DNA from 2 places in the Fictibacillus sp. WQ 8-8 genome. Region 2 is predicted to be linked to the other one. Evidence: a T-box and tRNA genes for the amino acid it is inferred to sense, from the RefSeq annotation. Region 2 holds a T-box; the other holds one or more tRNA genes.

Region 1 (8,570 bases), 320 kb from region 2:
GCATGTCCATTCCAAATAAATTCACCATTTCGTTCATTTTTTCATCTGAAACCTGTTCAGAAAACTCTTGTGTTAACCGCTCACTTACTGTTTTGTATGTCTCACTGATTTCTGCAGCTGATTTGGGTGTCTCTTTTTGAAGATCAGGAATCTCAAATATTAATCCAACCTGTGAAGGAAAGTAGTAAGCTGCTCCAGTAATGTGCCAAGCCAGGCTTCCAATGCTGTATAATCCTCGAGAAACATCCTGATTCAACGATTCATCCGTCAGCACATCCAGCACTTTCTGGGTAACAGCTGCTTCTTGTTTCCATTCGTTTAAGAAATCATTTACTGATGTAAACATTCCATTCCCTCCGTAAATTAGCAAATTTTTAAAGAAGCCTTTCAAATTCATTGTATCATGCTCAACTAACCATTCGCTTTAAGACTTAAATTTCCTTTATAATAGTTCGGTTAAACCATCTGGATATAACACTAGTTATTCATTCATCGAATAAAAACGCTCCCTATTGCAAATAATTTCTTTAGATTTCTAGTTGTTAAGGGGCAAATTAATGAGGAATATAGTAAAAGAAATTGAATCCAGGTTTTCCAATCACGACGATTTTTTCATCGAAGAAGAACGAGTAGATAAAACAGAAATCTATCTTATTGGATTTAATACGCTAGTTGATTTACCTAAGTCGAAATTATATGTTCAACAAATGGCTGCTCCGTCTACTTCATTAAAAGTACTTTTGTCAAATCTTAGTGACCAGATTAGCGTTGATACAGAACAAATCATTAAAGCCGTATTAGAAGGCAAATTAGTGATCGTTTCAAAAGATGGCGAAGAGAATGCCGTGATAGACCCTATCGCCCAAAATCTGAGTAGCAGCATTGAAGAGCCTAAAAATGAAAGTCCCATTCAATCCTCTACGGATGCCTTTGGAGAAGATATTAATATTAACGTTGGGATGATCCGAAAAAGACTGGATACTGAACGTCTGTGCCATTGTTCCTATCAAGTTGGAGAGCTGGAAAAGCGAAAGCTGTCAATGCTCTATATTAAAGGAAGAACCCCGAATGACCTTATTGAAAAAGTGAACCAGCAGTTAAATCAAATTAAATCAGATATTGAAACAATCGATGATCTTAATAAGCAATTTGGTCAACGTAGATTGAGTCCTGTCAGTCATCTATTCGCCACTGAACTTCCGGCTCAAGCCATTCATTCCTTAAAAAAGAACAGAATCGTGCTTTTTTTAGATAATTGTCCTTTCGCGCTTGTTTTTCCCCATCTGCTTTGGGATATGTTAAGTAGTGCAAACGATCGCAATTTCCCTTTTGTACTGTCATTTATGCTTCGAATCTTTAGAGTAATAGGAGTTGTGGCCACTCTTATACTTCCCGCTTTATATGTTGCCTTGGTCTCAGTTAACCCTGAAGTATTTAAAACTGATCTTGCTCTGTTTGTCGCTAAAAGCAGGGAAGGTATTCCTTTATCTGCCTTTCTTGAAACCATTGCAATGGTCGTTTTAGTTGATTTGATACTTGAAGCGATTGTGCGGCTTCCTAAGAGCGTGGGTCCCGCTATTACAATGGTAGGAGGGGTCATATTGGGGCAGGCGGTAGTTGAAGCGAAATTAGTAAGTAATTTGTTGGTCATTGTAATCACCGCTATTGTAATTGCCAGTTCGGCAGTGATCGGAATGCAAAACTCCTTGTACATTCGTTTACTGAAATACCCCATATTAATTTTGGCATCACTTTTCGGTATTTTAGGGGTTTGTACTGGTTTCATTTTCACCATCATATATTTGGCAAGCTTAACATCCAACGATATTCCTTATCTAACGTTTCGTATTGAACAAAAAGGAGACACAAAGTGACGCAGAGGATACAAATTGGAGCAGTTTTCATTATTATACATTTGAGTTTTGGCTATTTGGTCTATCCTAATCTCGTTTATGTATTAACGAAAACAGCTCATTGGGAAGTGGTGATGTGTCAATGTTTTCTGGAATTGGTTTTAATTTGGATTTACATGAAAGGGTTAAATTATTTTCCCGAAAATGATGTCATTGATATTTTTCTTAAAATGGGGAGATGGGCTGTAATCATGTTTCTTACCCCATTTGTGATCCACTTGATTGCGCTAGTTGCCCTCAATATTCGCCTCCATACTGAAGTCATTATTTCGATATTTTTGCCTCGGACCCCTTATTGGTCAATAATGGCACTGTTATTTTTCATTTCGGTATATACAGCTATAAAAGGTTTAGGCACCATTTTACGTTCCTCGATTTTTATATTCTTGATTGTTTTTCCCTTAGTGCTATTTAATATTTTTTCCTCTTTTATAAATTTTGATTTAAATAACGTTACACTTGGTTGGAATTCACCTCCCAAATTCTTGTTAAATAAAAATTTTTGCTATCTTTTAGGATTTTCATCGTTTTTATTTTTGGGATTTATGACTTCCAAAACAAAATTGACGTTCCGCCCTTTTTTTATTGCATGGGTTAGTGTAACGTTATTTTTTCTTTCGGTTGTGTATATACCGTTATATATTTTCGGACAAGAACCGGTTGTGGTCATGACCCACCCTTTTATGGAAGCAATGGATTCAATAGACATTAGCTGGTTTTCGTTCAACCGACAAACGGTGTTCTTCGGTGTATCGTTGGTTGGATTAGTGATATTGGCTAATGCAGTTATACTTTGGATGATCGGACGGATCATGCAGAAAATGTTTAGATGCAGCAAACGCGAATCCTCATATTGGATTATTGCTTTTTCTGTCATCGCTTTTATTTTCGCGTTATTTGTTCCGAACAAAACTTTGATGGAAAAGTGGTTTCTGTATAGTACAGGTGCTCAAGCTTATTTAATGATTATTATTCCGTTTACCATTTTTATCTATGGTTTTCTGTCGAAAAGAGGTGTCGTGGGGCATGAAAAAAAATAAACGATATAAACTATTGATCGTATTCATGTCGATAATCTTACTCTGCGGGTGTTGGGATATTAAAGATATAAATAAACGCACCATTCCTTTAGTCCTGGGCATTTCCAAGGAAGATGGTAAAGAGTATAAATTAACATTGCAAATCCCTATACCGAATAAAGACAGCAAAATATCGAGAATTGTAACAGGGAAAGGCGAAACTGTAGCAAGTGTGCTTGGCCAAATGCGGACAAACTCCGAAGATGCCGTTGATTATTCACAAATACGATTAATCGTCATTCAAAACAATTTGGCACATAACCAACAGGAATTTAAGGGCCTTATAAAATTTTTAATGGATTCAGAAGAAATTCCCTCAAGAGCGTTGGTAGCCATTACAGATGAAAATGTCGAAAATGTGTTATCAAACATAAACGATAAGTTAGGTGTCCATGCTTCCTCTATTTATGATTATTTTAATAAAGGGGCTGGGTGGGCACCTGAGATCTTTAGTACCCCTATTTGGGAAGTGTATCGAAGCCCGTTTTTATATACTAGAGATATCGCCGTTCCGGTTGTTCGTTCCGGAAAAGATACAGTGTTAATCTTTGAGGGCTCCGATATTTTGAAGAAAGGAAAAATAGTGGAAAGAATCAGCCCGGATGAAAACCAATTAATTAATGTATTCCAAAACGAAAATAAAAAAGGAAAAGGAAAAATAGAGAGTCTAGGTTTTGCCAGTACTATGATCACAAACAGCTCCATTCAAAATATAACATCAATGAAAGGTAATCAACCGCTGGTGTCAAGCGACTTGAATTTAAAAATACACATTTTAGAAAGAAAAGAAGGAATCACAGATCACATGATTCAAAAAGAACTTGAAAAGATTACTGAAAAGCGGTTTTATCATATACTTAAGCAAACACAAAGAAGCCATACAGATATTTTTGGGTTTGGCCAACAATTTCATCATCTGATTTCTTACCATGAATTAAAAGACTGGAGGAATGAATATTATCCCAAACTGAGAGTGGATTTTGAGGTCCATGCTAATATGGAGTAATGATATGTATTTCGGATACTCTCAACAAAATTCGTTCTATTAATAAAAATAATTTATTCACAGCCTAAGAAAAAGAATATGATTTCGGCGACAATTCGGAAACTTACTCCAAACTAGATTCTAAAACAAAAATAAAAACCCTTGTATACCAAGGGTTTGAATGATTATGTATGGTGGAGACTAGCGGGATCGAACCGCTGACCTTTTGGCTGCCAGCCAAACGCTCTCCCAGCTGAGCTAAGCCCCCACGATGGTTGTTGCTGACAAGAAAAATTATATAACAGAAGCTGAAAGAAAAGCAAGCCTCTTTATTAAAAATTCTTTCAATGAGGGATGAGCCTTATCAGGGTTCATCTTTTCCAGTTCCATAAATTTACCAACTTATTGGCATACTTTCTCAAAAAGATGGAAAGCTAACATGGTAAATCAAAGAATAGAAGGAGGACATACGTATGCAACAGCAGCAACCGAATCAGGGACAGAACCAGCAGCCGATGTATCAACAGCCGCCGAATGTGATCACAGGGAAAGACTTTAACTACTTAACCGACATGCTTTCATGGAATTTGCTTGGATTTAAGAAGGCGCATTTTGCAGCGAGCCAGTGTCAGGACCAGCAGGTGAGTACGGCGCTTGAGAAGGCGTGCCACATGCACGAAAAGCATTATCAGCAGATCTTGCAGAAACTTCAATCCGGCGGAAGCCAGAATATGAATCAATAGGGGGAACGGAAGATGAATAACAATCAGAACAAAATTCAAAATCCAGAGTCTCAGGTGCCGAAAACGCCTCAGATGAATGACCGGGATTTCCTGAATGACATTCTTTCCTATGAAAAGTACATGACCGCTTCGTATTCAACAGCCATGAATGAAGCGAGCCATGACGCGCTCTATCAGGAGATTCATTCGATTTTTGATGAGACGAAAAACATGCAGCGTGAACTCTATGAGCTTATGTTCCAAAAAGGCTGGTACGCACTGACGCCGGAACAGCCGCAGAAGCTGCAGCAGGCTGCCCAGCAGTTTACCGGGTACATGTCCCAGTTTCCTCATAACCCACCCACGCAATAAAGACAAAGTTATTAAAAGCTGTGGAGCTTCTTCCACAGCTTTTTTCCTTTATAAGGATTTATTACCACTCTTTTGTGAATAAAGTTAACTGGTATAGACAACTAGAACTATATGGCAGAAAACCTTCCTGGGCCTATTGCTTTGTTTTCGCCTGAGTCGAAAGGAAACGACAAATTCCTCCAGAAAGAAGTATCGTTCATAAAACTAAAGGAGGATAACATGCAATGAAGAAAAGACTAGCGTTTTTATATGCGATGGCCTGTATGCTCGTCGTTGCTTCGTTCCTTGGAGCGGTTCCAAAACAGACAGCTGCAGCAAGCCATCCTGATCAAAGAGATTTGATCATCTCCAGCAACATTCCACAGGCGTTAAAGGAGGTTAATGGTGATCAAATCCAGCTTCATGCTCTTCATGTGTATAAAGTGGACGGCCATTTCACGGAGACGGAAGCTTTAAGATGGTGGTCGGCAAATCCGCGGGTTGCCACAGTAGACCCCAAAGGACTTGTAACACTTAAAGGCCACAGCGGCGACACTCGCATTTTTGTGACGGACGGACGAAAGATCGACCATACAGAAATCTCCGTGAAAGACCATAAAGGAACAAAGACAGCTGTAATCCAAAAGCAAAAAGGGAAAAAGTACAATGTGATTCCGGCAGCCATCAAACAGATGAGTATGGAAGAAAAAGTAGGTCAGATGCTGATGCCGGACTTCCGAACGTTTAATGGCAAGAACGTAACAGAGGTCACACCAGAGATTAAAGCCCTCGTGAAGAAATATCATCTAGGCGGCATCATCTTGTTCCGTGAAAATGTTGTAACGACAGAACAGACAACCAAACTTGTGGCCAATTATCAGGAAGCTTCAGAAAAGAACGGATTGCTTATTTCGATTGACCAAGAGGGTGGTATTGTTACCCGCCTTCAAAGCGGAACAGATTTTCCAGGAAACATGGCACTAGGTGCAACAAGATCTCCTGAGTTAGCTGAAAAGGTAGGGAAAGCGATTGGTGAAGAACTAAACGCGCTTGGGATCAACTTTAATCTTGCACCTTCGCTTGATGTAAACAACAATCAGGACAACCCTGTTATTGGAACTCGTTCCTTTGGAGAAGATCCTCAGCTTGTTACAGATTTAGGAACTGCTTACATCAAAGGCTTGCAGTCCACAAACACCGCGGGTGCAGCAAAACATTTCCCGGGCCATGGGGACACAGCAGTTGATTCCCATATTGGCCTTCCGGAAGTACCCTATGACTTGGAGCGCTTGAAAAAAGTAGAGCTGTTTCCTTTCCAAAAAGCGATGGATGCTGGGGTGGACGCAATCATGACTGCTCATGTGACGTTCCCAAAAATCGATCCATCCACTGCTATTTCCAAGAAAGACGGCAGCACGATTGCCATCCCAGCCACGCTTTCCCATAAAGTGCTGACAGAACTGATGAGAGAGGACATGGGCTATAAAGGTGTCATTACAACCGACGCGATGAACATGCAGGCGATCTCTGACAACTTTGGACCTGTAGACTCAGCCATCCGAGCGGTAAACGCTGGAACAGATATCGTACTCATGCCTGTTGGTCTTGAGGCCGTAGCGAATGGTTTATATGATGCGGTTCATAAAGGTGAAATTACACAGGAACGCTTGAACCAGTCTGTTGAACGGCTTCTTACATTGAAAGTGAAACGCAGCATCTTTAAAGCTGAAAAATCTGCAGATGTAAACAAGCTCATTGAAAATGCTCAACAAGTCGTCGGTTCCCCTGCACATAAACAGATCGAAAAGGAAACAGCAGAAAAGTCGATTACACTCGTTAAAAACCAAAATACTCTTCCATTGAGTACGGATGCGGGTGCACCAGTTGTCGTGATCGGCAACACGTATGTAGAAGATTTGGCTGCTCAAGTGAAACGGCTGTATCCAAACAGTGTCATGATTAAAGCCGCTGGCTCATTAACGGATGATCAGCTTCAAACGGTAAAATCAGCAAAAGCTGTCATCGTTGGAACGTACACATCTTCTGTAGCAGGAAGAGCCCCTGACAGTGCCCAAATGAAAATGGTGAATCAAGTGAACAGTGAAAGTGACAAACCAGTCATTGCGGTCGGGATCCGAAATCCATATGACATTATGGCGTTTCCTGATGTAGATGCATATCTCGCACAATACAGCTTCCGAACAGCAAGCTTTGCAGCAGTGGCGGATACTATTTTCGGCAAGAATAATCCGTCGGGAAAGCTGCCAGTAACCATCTATAACAGCAACAAAGAAACATTGTATCCATACGGGCACGGACTATCTTATTAAAGGGGGAGAAATAAGATGAAAAAGTGGTTGAGTGCAGGGATGTTATTTGTTTTGGTGATCACCTTACTGTCATCGGCGATGGCAGAGGATGACAATCATCATAAAAATTCACCGCAAAATTTTAAAACGGGTGCAGAAGTGCTGCTTCAAGACCAACAAGACCTTTTAAAAGGGAAGCGTGTCGGGCTCATCACGAACCCGACAGGAGTTGACGGAAAGCTGAACAGTATCGTCGACGCGATGCACAACAACCCGAACTTTGAACTGAAAGCCTTATACGGTCCGGAACATGGAGTTCGGGGAAGCGAGCAGGCAGGGTCGTATGTTGATTTTTACATTGATAAGAAAACACAGCTTCCGGTTTACAGCCTTTACGGGAAAACGAAAAAACCAACCCCTGAAATGCTGAAGGACATTGATGTTCTCGTCTTTGACATCCAGGATGTGGGTACCCGTTTTTACACGTACATTTATACGATGGCGTATGCGATGGAAGCGGCGAAGGAAAACAACATCGAGTTTGTTGTGCTCGACCGTCCGAATCCGCTCGGCGGGGAAGCAGTGGAAGGGCCGGTGCTTGAGCCGAAGTATGCAACGTTTGTCGGCTTATATCCGATTCCTCTTCGCCACGGGATGACGGTCGGTGAACTCGCGATGCTTTTTAACAAGGAGTTCAATATCAATGCGGATCTGAAGGTTGTCAAAATGAAAGGCTGGCACCGCTGGAAGACTTATTACGAAACACCGCTTCAGTGGGTGATGCCTTCGCCTAACATGCCAACTGTGGACACCGCATTCGTCTATCCTGGAGCAGGATTGATTGAAGGAACAAATGTGTCAGAAGGAAGAGGAACGACGAGGCCGTTTGAAACGATCGGAGCTCCGTTCATTGACGGAGATGTGCTCGCACAAAAATTGAACGAACTGAAGCTTCCGGGAGTGATGTTCCGTTCAAATTCCTTCACCCCAACGTTCTCAAAATTTGCAAATGTGCTGTCGAACGGTGTTCAGATTCATGTGACCGATTATGGTTCCTATAATTCTGTGGATACAGGGCTTGCGGTTGTGAAAACGATACATGATCTGTATCCCAACGATTTTCAGTTCAGAGCAGAAAACAGCCAGGGGATTTCATATTTTGATAACCTGATCGGAAACGGCTGGGTACGGGAAGAAATCGAAAAGGGAAC
Region 2 (8,570 bases):
CAATCGTGCTGCTGCCTGATGCTTTTTCTTTTTGGATGACATCCTCAAGAATCGCCAATCCTTCATTGATGGTTTCATGGAAACGTTCCTCTTCGTTCTTGATGACGCGCTGAATAAAAGGAACTTTCTCTTTCACTTCAGGATAAAAATCAACCATTATGTCAGCAACAGTCGGTACAAGTTCAAACATGAACGGACGATCTAAGCCTATCTGTTTAGCGAAGCGTGTCGCTCTTCTGATCAGGCGGCGAAGAATATAACCGCGTCCTTCATTTGAAGGCAGAGCATTATCTGAAACCGCAAAAGCGACCGTTCGAATATGGTCAGCAATTACCTTAAACGCCGTATCCGTTTCCTTGCTTACTCCATACTTGCTGCCTGAAAGCTGTTCAGTCAGCCGAATCACAGGGATGAAGAGATCTGTGTCATAGTTGGTCGGAACGTTCTGGATGACGGAAACCATGCGCTCAAGGCCCATTCCTGTATCAATATTCTTCTTTGGAAGTGGAGTATACGTTCCATCAGGATTATGGTTGAACTCAGAAAAAACAAGGTTCCATACTTCAAGATAACGGTCATTTTCTCCACCCGGGTAAAGTTCCGGATCTTCTGGGTCATTACCGTACTTTTCTCCTCGGTCATAGAAGATCTCTGTGTTTGGCCCACTCGGCCCTTCTCCGATATCCCAGAAGTTTCCTTCCAGACGGATGATTCGTTCTGCAGGCACCCCTACTGTCTTGTTCCAGATATCGAATGCTTCATCATCTTCCGGATGAATGGTTACAGAAAGCATTTCAGGATCAAAACCAATCCATTTTGGATCTGTTAGAAACTCCCAAGCCCAAATGATGGCTTCTTCTTTAAAATAGTCCCCAATAGAAAAGTTCCCAAGCATCTCAAAGAATGTGTGGTGTCTTGCTGTGATTCCTACATTTTCAATATCATTTGTACGGATTGATTTCTGCGCATTCACGATTCTTGGATTTTCAGGGATAACCCTGCCGTCAAAGTATTTTTTCAGCGTTGCTACTCCACTATTAATCCATAGCAAAGACGGATCTTCGTGGGGGACGAGTGATGCACTTGGCTCGACACTGTGGCCCTTCTCCTGGAAAAAATCCAGAAACATTTGTCTTACTTGAGCAGACGTTAAAGTTTTCATCTTTCCTATCTCCTTTCTGGTGTAAAAACGACAGGCAAATAAAAAAAAACTCCCGTTCCTGATCTGCATCAGGGACGAGAGTTGTTATTCACGCGGTACCACCCTGGTTATGAACCCGCTTTAAATGGGGATCATCACCTTAAATAAACGTTAACGGGGTTTAACCGGCAGGTATTAACTGCACTCGGGAGTAGCTTTCCGTTCCTCTTACTTTTAGAAACCTTTCAGCCGTGGGTTTCCTCTCTATAAAAGGGTAGAAACGTACTTATCTCCATCATCGTTTTGCTTTATCTTGCAGTAAGTATAATTCCTTCTAGGGCATTTTGTCAATCTTTGCCGTAAGTCTGTGATCACGGATGTGAACAACGATCACTTTAAGTATAGAAAACACAGGAACAGCTAGGATCAAGCCAAGAATTCCACCAATTTCTCCGCCTGCAAGGAGGGCGAGGATAATCAGAGCTGGATGGATATGAAGGCTTTTGCCAACGATTAGAGGCCCTAAAATATTTCCTTCTATAAATTGAAGCACAAGCATAATTCCTGCAACAATCAGCACCATTTTTACAGAGATCGTGAATGCGATGAATATAACCGGAACAGCACCAAGAATTGGTCCAAAATAAGGGATAACATCGGTTATGGCAATAATAATCCCAAGAATAATCGGATAAGGCATGCCTGCCAGCCAGAGAGCGAGCACAGCAGCTGCACCGAGAAGACTCCCGACAAACAGCTGCCCGCGTATATAGCCGCCAAGAGACCGGTCAATATCTTTCAATAAGTGAATGCCTTCTTTCCGCCATTTTTTCGGGGTTATATACCAGCATGCTCGTTTAATTGCATCAATATCCTTTAAAAAATAAAAGACAAGGAACGGAATGATAATCAAGACAAAAAAATAATCGACAATTTTTTTTATGGATCCGATCACATTGGCCGCACTTTTTTCCAAGTATTGTTCAGCTGATTGGATATAATCTTCAATGCGGAGATGGATGGAACGAGGCAGCCGGGAGGTATGGTGGTCCACTTCCAGCAGCCAGTTACGGTACGTTTTTGATATGGCAGGTATATTTGAGACGAGTTCCCGTATCTGAAGCACCATGTATGGGATGCCTTTGTATACTCCGTAGCCGATACCGCCAAAAAACAAAACGTAGATAAACAGAATCGCCAGCGTCCGCGGAACGCCCCAATGATGCAGTTTTTCTACGAGGGGATGAAGCAAGTAGGTGATGAACACCGCAATAAAAAAAGGGATAAACACCGCTTTGACCGTTGTCAGCACAGGTGTCCAGAAAGGGGCAAGTTTAAGCAGCAGCCAGCCGCATAGAAACAAAAGTACCAACAGAGACAGGCGGATGATCCACTTCATATACTTTTCTCGATGTATAGTAATCACCTCCATTTATATTGTTGCCCCAACCTCTCATTTCATGAAAAAAAGTCCATGCTTTTTTTAGCATGGACTTTCATTTCTTTAATAAATGGCTTTTGCCAGTCTCTTACGCATTTTTCTTACTCTTTTAGAAGATAACAGGTCGTCCATCCTCATAAAATTCATCCCGTTTTTTCTGGATGATTTCATTCCTTTGAAAGCTGCCCAGATGCCTAGGGCAAGTAATGGTTTTAAAATGTTATTCATGTTGTCACCCACCCATTCATTAAGATCACTTAACGTTATTGTGCATCGGCATTAAAGGATAAATCTTGATCTTCAAAAAGATCATCAAGCGAAGTCAGACTGCCGTCTTCTTCCACTTGGTGAAGGGACAGCATGCCATTTACAATGGACAGTTCGATAAAACAATTCCAGCAATAATACTGATTGACACCGATCTTGCCTATATCCTTGCAGCTGCAGTTCGGGCATTTCAAATTGAGGGCCCTCCTTTATAGCACTTATCGTACAAAAAGCGACTGCTTCCCAATGGTTAACGGCTCGTGGGAATAGATGAGAGATCTTCCATCCGTCCAATCGGAAAACAAACCTTTTGTCACTTCAATTGCTACAATCCTGCCCCAATCATCAGAAAAATATACATCCTCTACTACGGCATTCGTTTCTCCGTCTTTTGAAAGGAGAGCCTGCTTTAAAATACAGCGAGGATGTTTTGCCATCGTAAAAGTCCCCTTAGCTTGGAAGGGTATCTTGTACGGCCTGCAGCTGCACAGCAATACAGAATCCTGGCCAGCCATCGACACAGAAGTGTAAGGCACATACTTCTTTCGAAAGGAAAAGGAAAGACTTTTTTCACAAATTATGAAACCAAGCACGTTTCCTTTAGAATCTGCCACCACATCTTCTACTCGTCCGATGATTTTTTGGCTATCGGCATGCATTGCTCTTCGTCCTTTTAAAAAAGAAAATGTCCGCAAAGTAACCCCCACCCTTCCGAACATTCTTATCATTCCACGACTTCTAAGGGTTCATGCTTGAAACGTTTTCCATGTTAAACTGAGTCAGCCGCTCCTTCAGTCTCGAATACCTGGCAGATTCATCATTACGCTGAACAGCAAGTTCAAAGGCGGATTCTTCTCCGCACAGAATTAAAAATTCTCGGCTTCTTGTAATCCCGGTATAGATCAAGTTTCTTCGCAGCATACGGAAATAACTTTTCACCACTGGCATGATCACGATCGGAAATTCACTTCCCTGAGACTTATGGATCGAACAGCAGTAAGCATGTGTTATATGATGAAAATCTGATCGTGTATACACGACTTCCACATCATCAAACGCAACCACGAGCTGATCTTCCTTATCCGTTGTTTCTTTTGCATAAATAATGGATACGATCTCTCCCATATCGCCGTTGTACACGTTGTCTTCCGGCTGATTAACGAGCTGCAGAACCTTATCCCCAACCCTGAAAGCCACCTGCTGAATATTCAACTCGCGTTTTTGCGGCCCTGAAGGATTAAAGAGTTCCTGCAGCGTCTGATTCAGAATATCGATACCTGCATTGCCCTTGTACATGGGAGCCAGGACTTGAATATCCCTGGGCGTATACCCTTTTTGCCTCGCGTTTTGGCACACCTGTTTCACCACTTCCAGAACTTGCTGCGGCTGGCAAGAAAAGAAGCTTCGGTCCGCTTTTCTTTTTCTCAGATCATTCGGAAGTACGCCGTTCTTCATGTTATGAGCCAATTCAATGATGGAAGAGCCTTCTGCCTGCCTGTAAATGTCTTTTAGTTCAACCGTGGGAATCACTTTCGATGCAATCAGATCCCGCAGCACTTGGCCAGGACCAACAGAAGGCAGCTGATCTTCGTCCCCGACAATAATGATTTGAATATTGCCTGGAACTGCTTTAAACAGGGCATGTGCAAGCCAAATGTCAACCATTGACATCTCATCTACTATAAGGAGTTTTCCTTCCAGCGGGTTCTCATCACTATGTTCAAAGCCCGCTCCGCCTTTCCACCCTAACAGACGATGGATCGTAAATGCTGGAATACCCGTGGATTCTGACATCCGTTTTGCGGCCCTGCCGGTTGGAGCAACAAGCAGCACAGGGAACGGTTCATCCTTCTTATAGGATGAAGGGTCCAATGAAACACCGTGCAGTTCTGCATATACTTCGACAATCCCTTTAATAACGGTAGTCTTACCCGTACCTGGACCGCCTGTAAGCACCATGACCGGTGAATAAACAGCCGTCTCGATCGCCTGCTTTTGTGATGGCGCATACTCGATTCCCAGTCTTTCTTCCAGTTCACCCAGTGCTTTTAGGAATTCGGAATGAGGAAAAGCTTCCTTATACTCCTCCTGGCTGGCAATGCCTGTTACCGATTCTGCAAGCCCTTTTTCAGAAAAATACAGTGAGGGCAGATAGAGCCTGTCATCCTCCATGACGATTTTTTGATCCTCTCTTAGGGCCTCAATCTCACGGAAAATATCTGAATCGTTGATCGGAGCTTCTCCATTGGTGAGCAGTTTTTTCACTTCTTCCATCACAAGTTCAGAAGGAAGATAAACGTGGCCGGCGTCCGTTCCCCTATCCTGAAGGATATATAAACAGCCTGCTCTGATCCGTTCCGGATGGTTGTATGAAAGCCCAATCCCTTTACCAAGCTCGTCGGCACGCTGAAAACCAATTCCTTCAATGTCATAGATGAGCTGGTATGGATTATTTTGAATGATATGAAGAGCTTCTTCCTTATACGTTTGATAAATTTTCATGGAGAGCTGGGGACCGATACCAAATGGATTCAGCGTCACCATGACCTGCTCAAGCCCTTGGTGCTCAATAAGAACGTCATACAAATTCTTTGCTTTTTCTTCATTCAGCTGTGGGATGCCATTCAACACATCCGGATTTTCCAATATCGCAGAAATGGCGTTTTCCCCCAGATGATTGACGATTGCTTCGGCTGTTTTCTTGCCGATTCCATGGAAGAGGTCACCAGAAAGATATTGAACCATTCCTTCTTTGGTCTGCGGCATATCTTTGCGGAACTGTGTCACATGATATTGTTTTCCGTATTTCGGATGTTCTTTGAAATGGCCAAAGAAAATATAGCGTTCATCCTGATACAGCGGAGGAAGAGTACCTGTGATTATTGCCTCCTTCTCATCGTACGATTCATTCGTCTCATGCACGCGGATGCGTGCGACAGTGTACAAGTTTTCCTGATTAAAGAAAATGGTGGTAAGCAGCGTGCCTTTTAAATATTTTGCTTGTTCATCGAATAAATCGAAAGAAGACTGTTTATCCATCTTTGGTCTCCTGACTTTAAAATAATTCAGACTGCACAGCTTTTTTCTCCACAGCCATTATTGCATCTTATTTTCCACGTTCTTTTTTCCGTTTGCAGCGAGATAATGATCGGGCTGTATACTGAGCGCCTTGCTGAAAGCATGATTGGCAGCGTCCAGTTCATCGAAGTAAACACAGGCCACACCAAGGTTATAAAATGCATCTGCATGACCCGGATCTTTTTCAGTTACCGTTAAAAAAACGTTTTTTGCCTGTTTTACCTGCTCGAGCTGAGCGAGACAGAGCCCATATTGAAAAAGAGACTCTGTGTCGTTTTCGTTCATTTCTGATGCACGCAGAAAATGCGGCAGAGCCCTGATTTGTTCCCCTTTTTGGACAAAGCACATACCGAGCATAAAATGAACGTCGCCCTCATTCACCCCTTTTTCCATCGCCTTGAGAAAGAATTCTCTTGCTTCTTGAAACCTTTCAAGCTGATAGAATGCGATGCCCGTACTATAAAGAGCAGCTCCTGCTTCCGAATCAAGCTCAAGAGCTTTTTCGAAAAAAACGAGGGCTTTCTCGTGCTCGTGGACAGCCGATAACAAATTCCCATAGTTAATATAAGGTACCGGGTTGCCCGGTTCTTTTTCAATCTGCTGTTCAAGTGCTTTTGCCGTTTCCTCTAATTTACCCTTTTTAAAATAATCCTGTTCCACTGCCATCCTCCTGAAATCTGTTCTGATTAAAGTATAACAAAGAATGGAGCACCTTAATAAAAAAAACCAGTCCTTCATATACAAAGGACTGGTCGGCTTATAAATAAGAAATAGGTTCTCCGTTTTTGATAACCTCATCAATGGTAGCACCGCCAAGGCAGACATCTCCGTCATAGAAGACAACGGCCTGGCCCGGCGTAATCGCACGCTGTGGTTCATCAAATACCACCTCAAGGGTCCCATTATCCAGTTGAGTGACGGTAACACCTTTATCAGGCTGACGGTATCTGAATTTTGCTGTACAATGAAATGTTTTTTCTTTTGGCTGCGGACTTACCCAGCTTGGTTTAACTGCAACCAGACTTTCACTGTAGAGCGCTTCATGATCAAAGCCCTGTTCCACGAAAAGAACGTTCTCCTTCAAGTCTTTGCCAACAACAAACCACGGATCTCCGCTTCCTCCGATGCCAAGGCCATGGCGCTGTCCGATGGTATAATACATCAACCCGTCATGCTTACCTTTTACATCTCCATTGAGCGTACGCATCTCACCTGGTTTTGCTGGAAGATAATTGCTGAGGAACTCTTTAAAATCCCGTTCTCCAATAAAACAGATGCCTGTGGAATCCTTTTTCTTCGCTGTGGCCAGCCCGGCTTCAGCAGCAATTTTGCGAATCTCCGGCTTGTTCAATTCGCCGATCGGGAACATCGTTTTCTCAATCTGCTCCTGTGACAGCTGATTCAGGAAGTAGGTCTGATCTTTGTTCTCATCAACACCTCGAAGCATCTTTGCTTCTCCTTCTTCTTCCACAACACGGGCATAGTGGCCTGTTGCAACGAAATCAGCTCCTAGGTTCATGGCATGATCAAGAAATGCCTTAAACTTAATTTCTTTATTGCAGATAACATCCGGGTTCGGAGTTCTTCCCGCTTTATATTCTTCAAGGAAATAGGTAAAAACCTTGTCCCAATATTCTTTTTCAAAATTAACGGCGTAATAAGGAATTCCAATCTGATTCGCAACCGCGATTACATCATTGTAATCCTCTGTTGCCGTACAGACACCGAATTCATCTGTATCATCCCAGTTTTTCATAAAAATCCCGATGACGTCAAAGCCTTGCTGTTTAAGCAAGAGTGCTGCAACAGAAGAATCCACACCGCCCGACATCCCAATGACGACGCGTGTTTCTGCAGGTGATTTTGATTGTCGTGCTGACATTCTCTTTCACCCCCCTTTCATTTTCAATGGCTCGTATTGAGAGCATGTCTTATGCTTTTTTGAAAAAATGCATATTTTAGAGTTTACCTTATTTTTGCAGACGTTTCACTATTTTTGCTGTCTCACGTGCCGTTTTCTCGATTTGTTCCTCTGTATTATGCAATCCAAAACTGAATCGGATCGCATTCTTTGTTCGATCTGTCTTTCCGAACATTGCCGTGAGTACATGGGAAGGCTCAATCGATCCTGCTGTGCAGGCTGATCCGCTAGAAGCCGCAATTCCTGCCAGATCAAGGTTTACGAGCAGCACTTCTGTTTTCACACCCGGAAAGCTGACATTTAAGATATGAGGCAGCCCATGTTCAGCAGAACCATTTACCATGTGTTCAATGCCTTCTTCCTTAAATATGGACAACATGGTCTTTTTAAAACCTTCATATGTTTCTGCTTTTTGAGGACCTTCTTCAGCCATTATGGAAATGGCCTTCGCGAAACCCGCAATTCCAGCAACATTTTCTGTTCCTGCCCGGCGTTTCCGCTCTTGTTCTCCGCCAAAAAAGGATGGTGCAATGGAGACCCCATCACCAATATAAAGATATCCCGTTCCCTTTGGTCCGTTAATCTTGTGGCCGGATACACTCAGCAGATCGACCTGCAATTCTTGAACGTTTAGTGAGAGAACTCCGTATGCCTGCACGGCATCTGTATGGAAATAGGCTTGGTGATCTTTTAAAATCTCCCCGATCGCCTGTATATCCTGG

Evidence for each region. A T-box is a leader RNA that pairs with one kind of tRNA and senses whether it is charged. The one in region 2 lies ahead of alaS (alanine--tRNA ligase), so its partner is inferred to be a tRNA-Ala.
Region 1: it has a tRNA-Ala gene. The T-box ahead of alaS (alanine--tRNA ligase) is inferred to sense a tRNA for this amino acid. The anticodon was not compared.

The regions. Positions count from the first base shown of each region.
Region 1 covers NZ_JAMXKG010000005.1:347,361-355,930, reverse strand. The annotation lists gene M1K46_RS13700 (DinB family protein) at 1-346, opposite strand, end outside; gene M1K46_RS13695 (spore germination protein) at 558-1,874, shown strand; gene M1K46_RS13690 (GerAB/ArcD/ProY family transporter) at 1,871-2,953, shown strand; gene M1K46_RS13685 (Ger(x)C family spore germination protein) at 2,940-3,998, shown strand; tRNA gene M1K46_RS13680 (tRNA-Ala) at 4,170-4,245, opposite strand; gene M1K46_RS13675 (hypothetical protein) at 4,451-4,720, shown strand; gene M1K46_RS13670 (spore coat protein) at 4,733-5,071, shown strand; gene M1K46_RS13665 (glycoside hydrolase family 3 N-terminal domain-containing protein) at 5,296-7,380, shown strand; gene M1K46_RS13660 (exo-beta-N-acetylmuramidase NamZ family protein) at 7,396-8,570, shown strand, end outside.
Region 2 covers NZ_JAMXKG010000005.1:23,728-32,297, forward strand. The annotation lists gene alaS (alanine--tRNA ligase) at 1-1,162, opposite strand, end outside; T-box leader at 1,230-1,449, opposite strand; gene M1K46_RS12080 (AI-2E family transporter) at 1,476-2,573, opposite strand; gene M1K46_RS12085 (hypothetical protein) at 2,646-2,810, opposite strand; gene M1K46_RS12090 (hypothetical protein) at 2,846-3,043, opposite strand; gene M1K46_RS12095 (PRC-barrel domain-containing protein) at 3,068-3,577, opposite strand; gene recD2 (SF1B family DNA helicase RecD2) at 3,588-5,888, opposite strand; gene M1K46_RS12105 (tetratricopeptide repeat protein) at 5,946-6,593, opposite strand; gene mnmA (tRNA 2-thiouridine(34) synthase MnmA) at 6,685-7,809, opposite strand; gene M1K46_RS12115 (cysteine desulfurase family protein) at 7,898-8,570, opposite strand, start outside.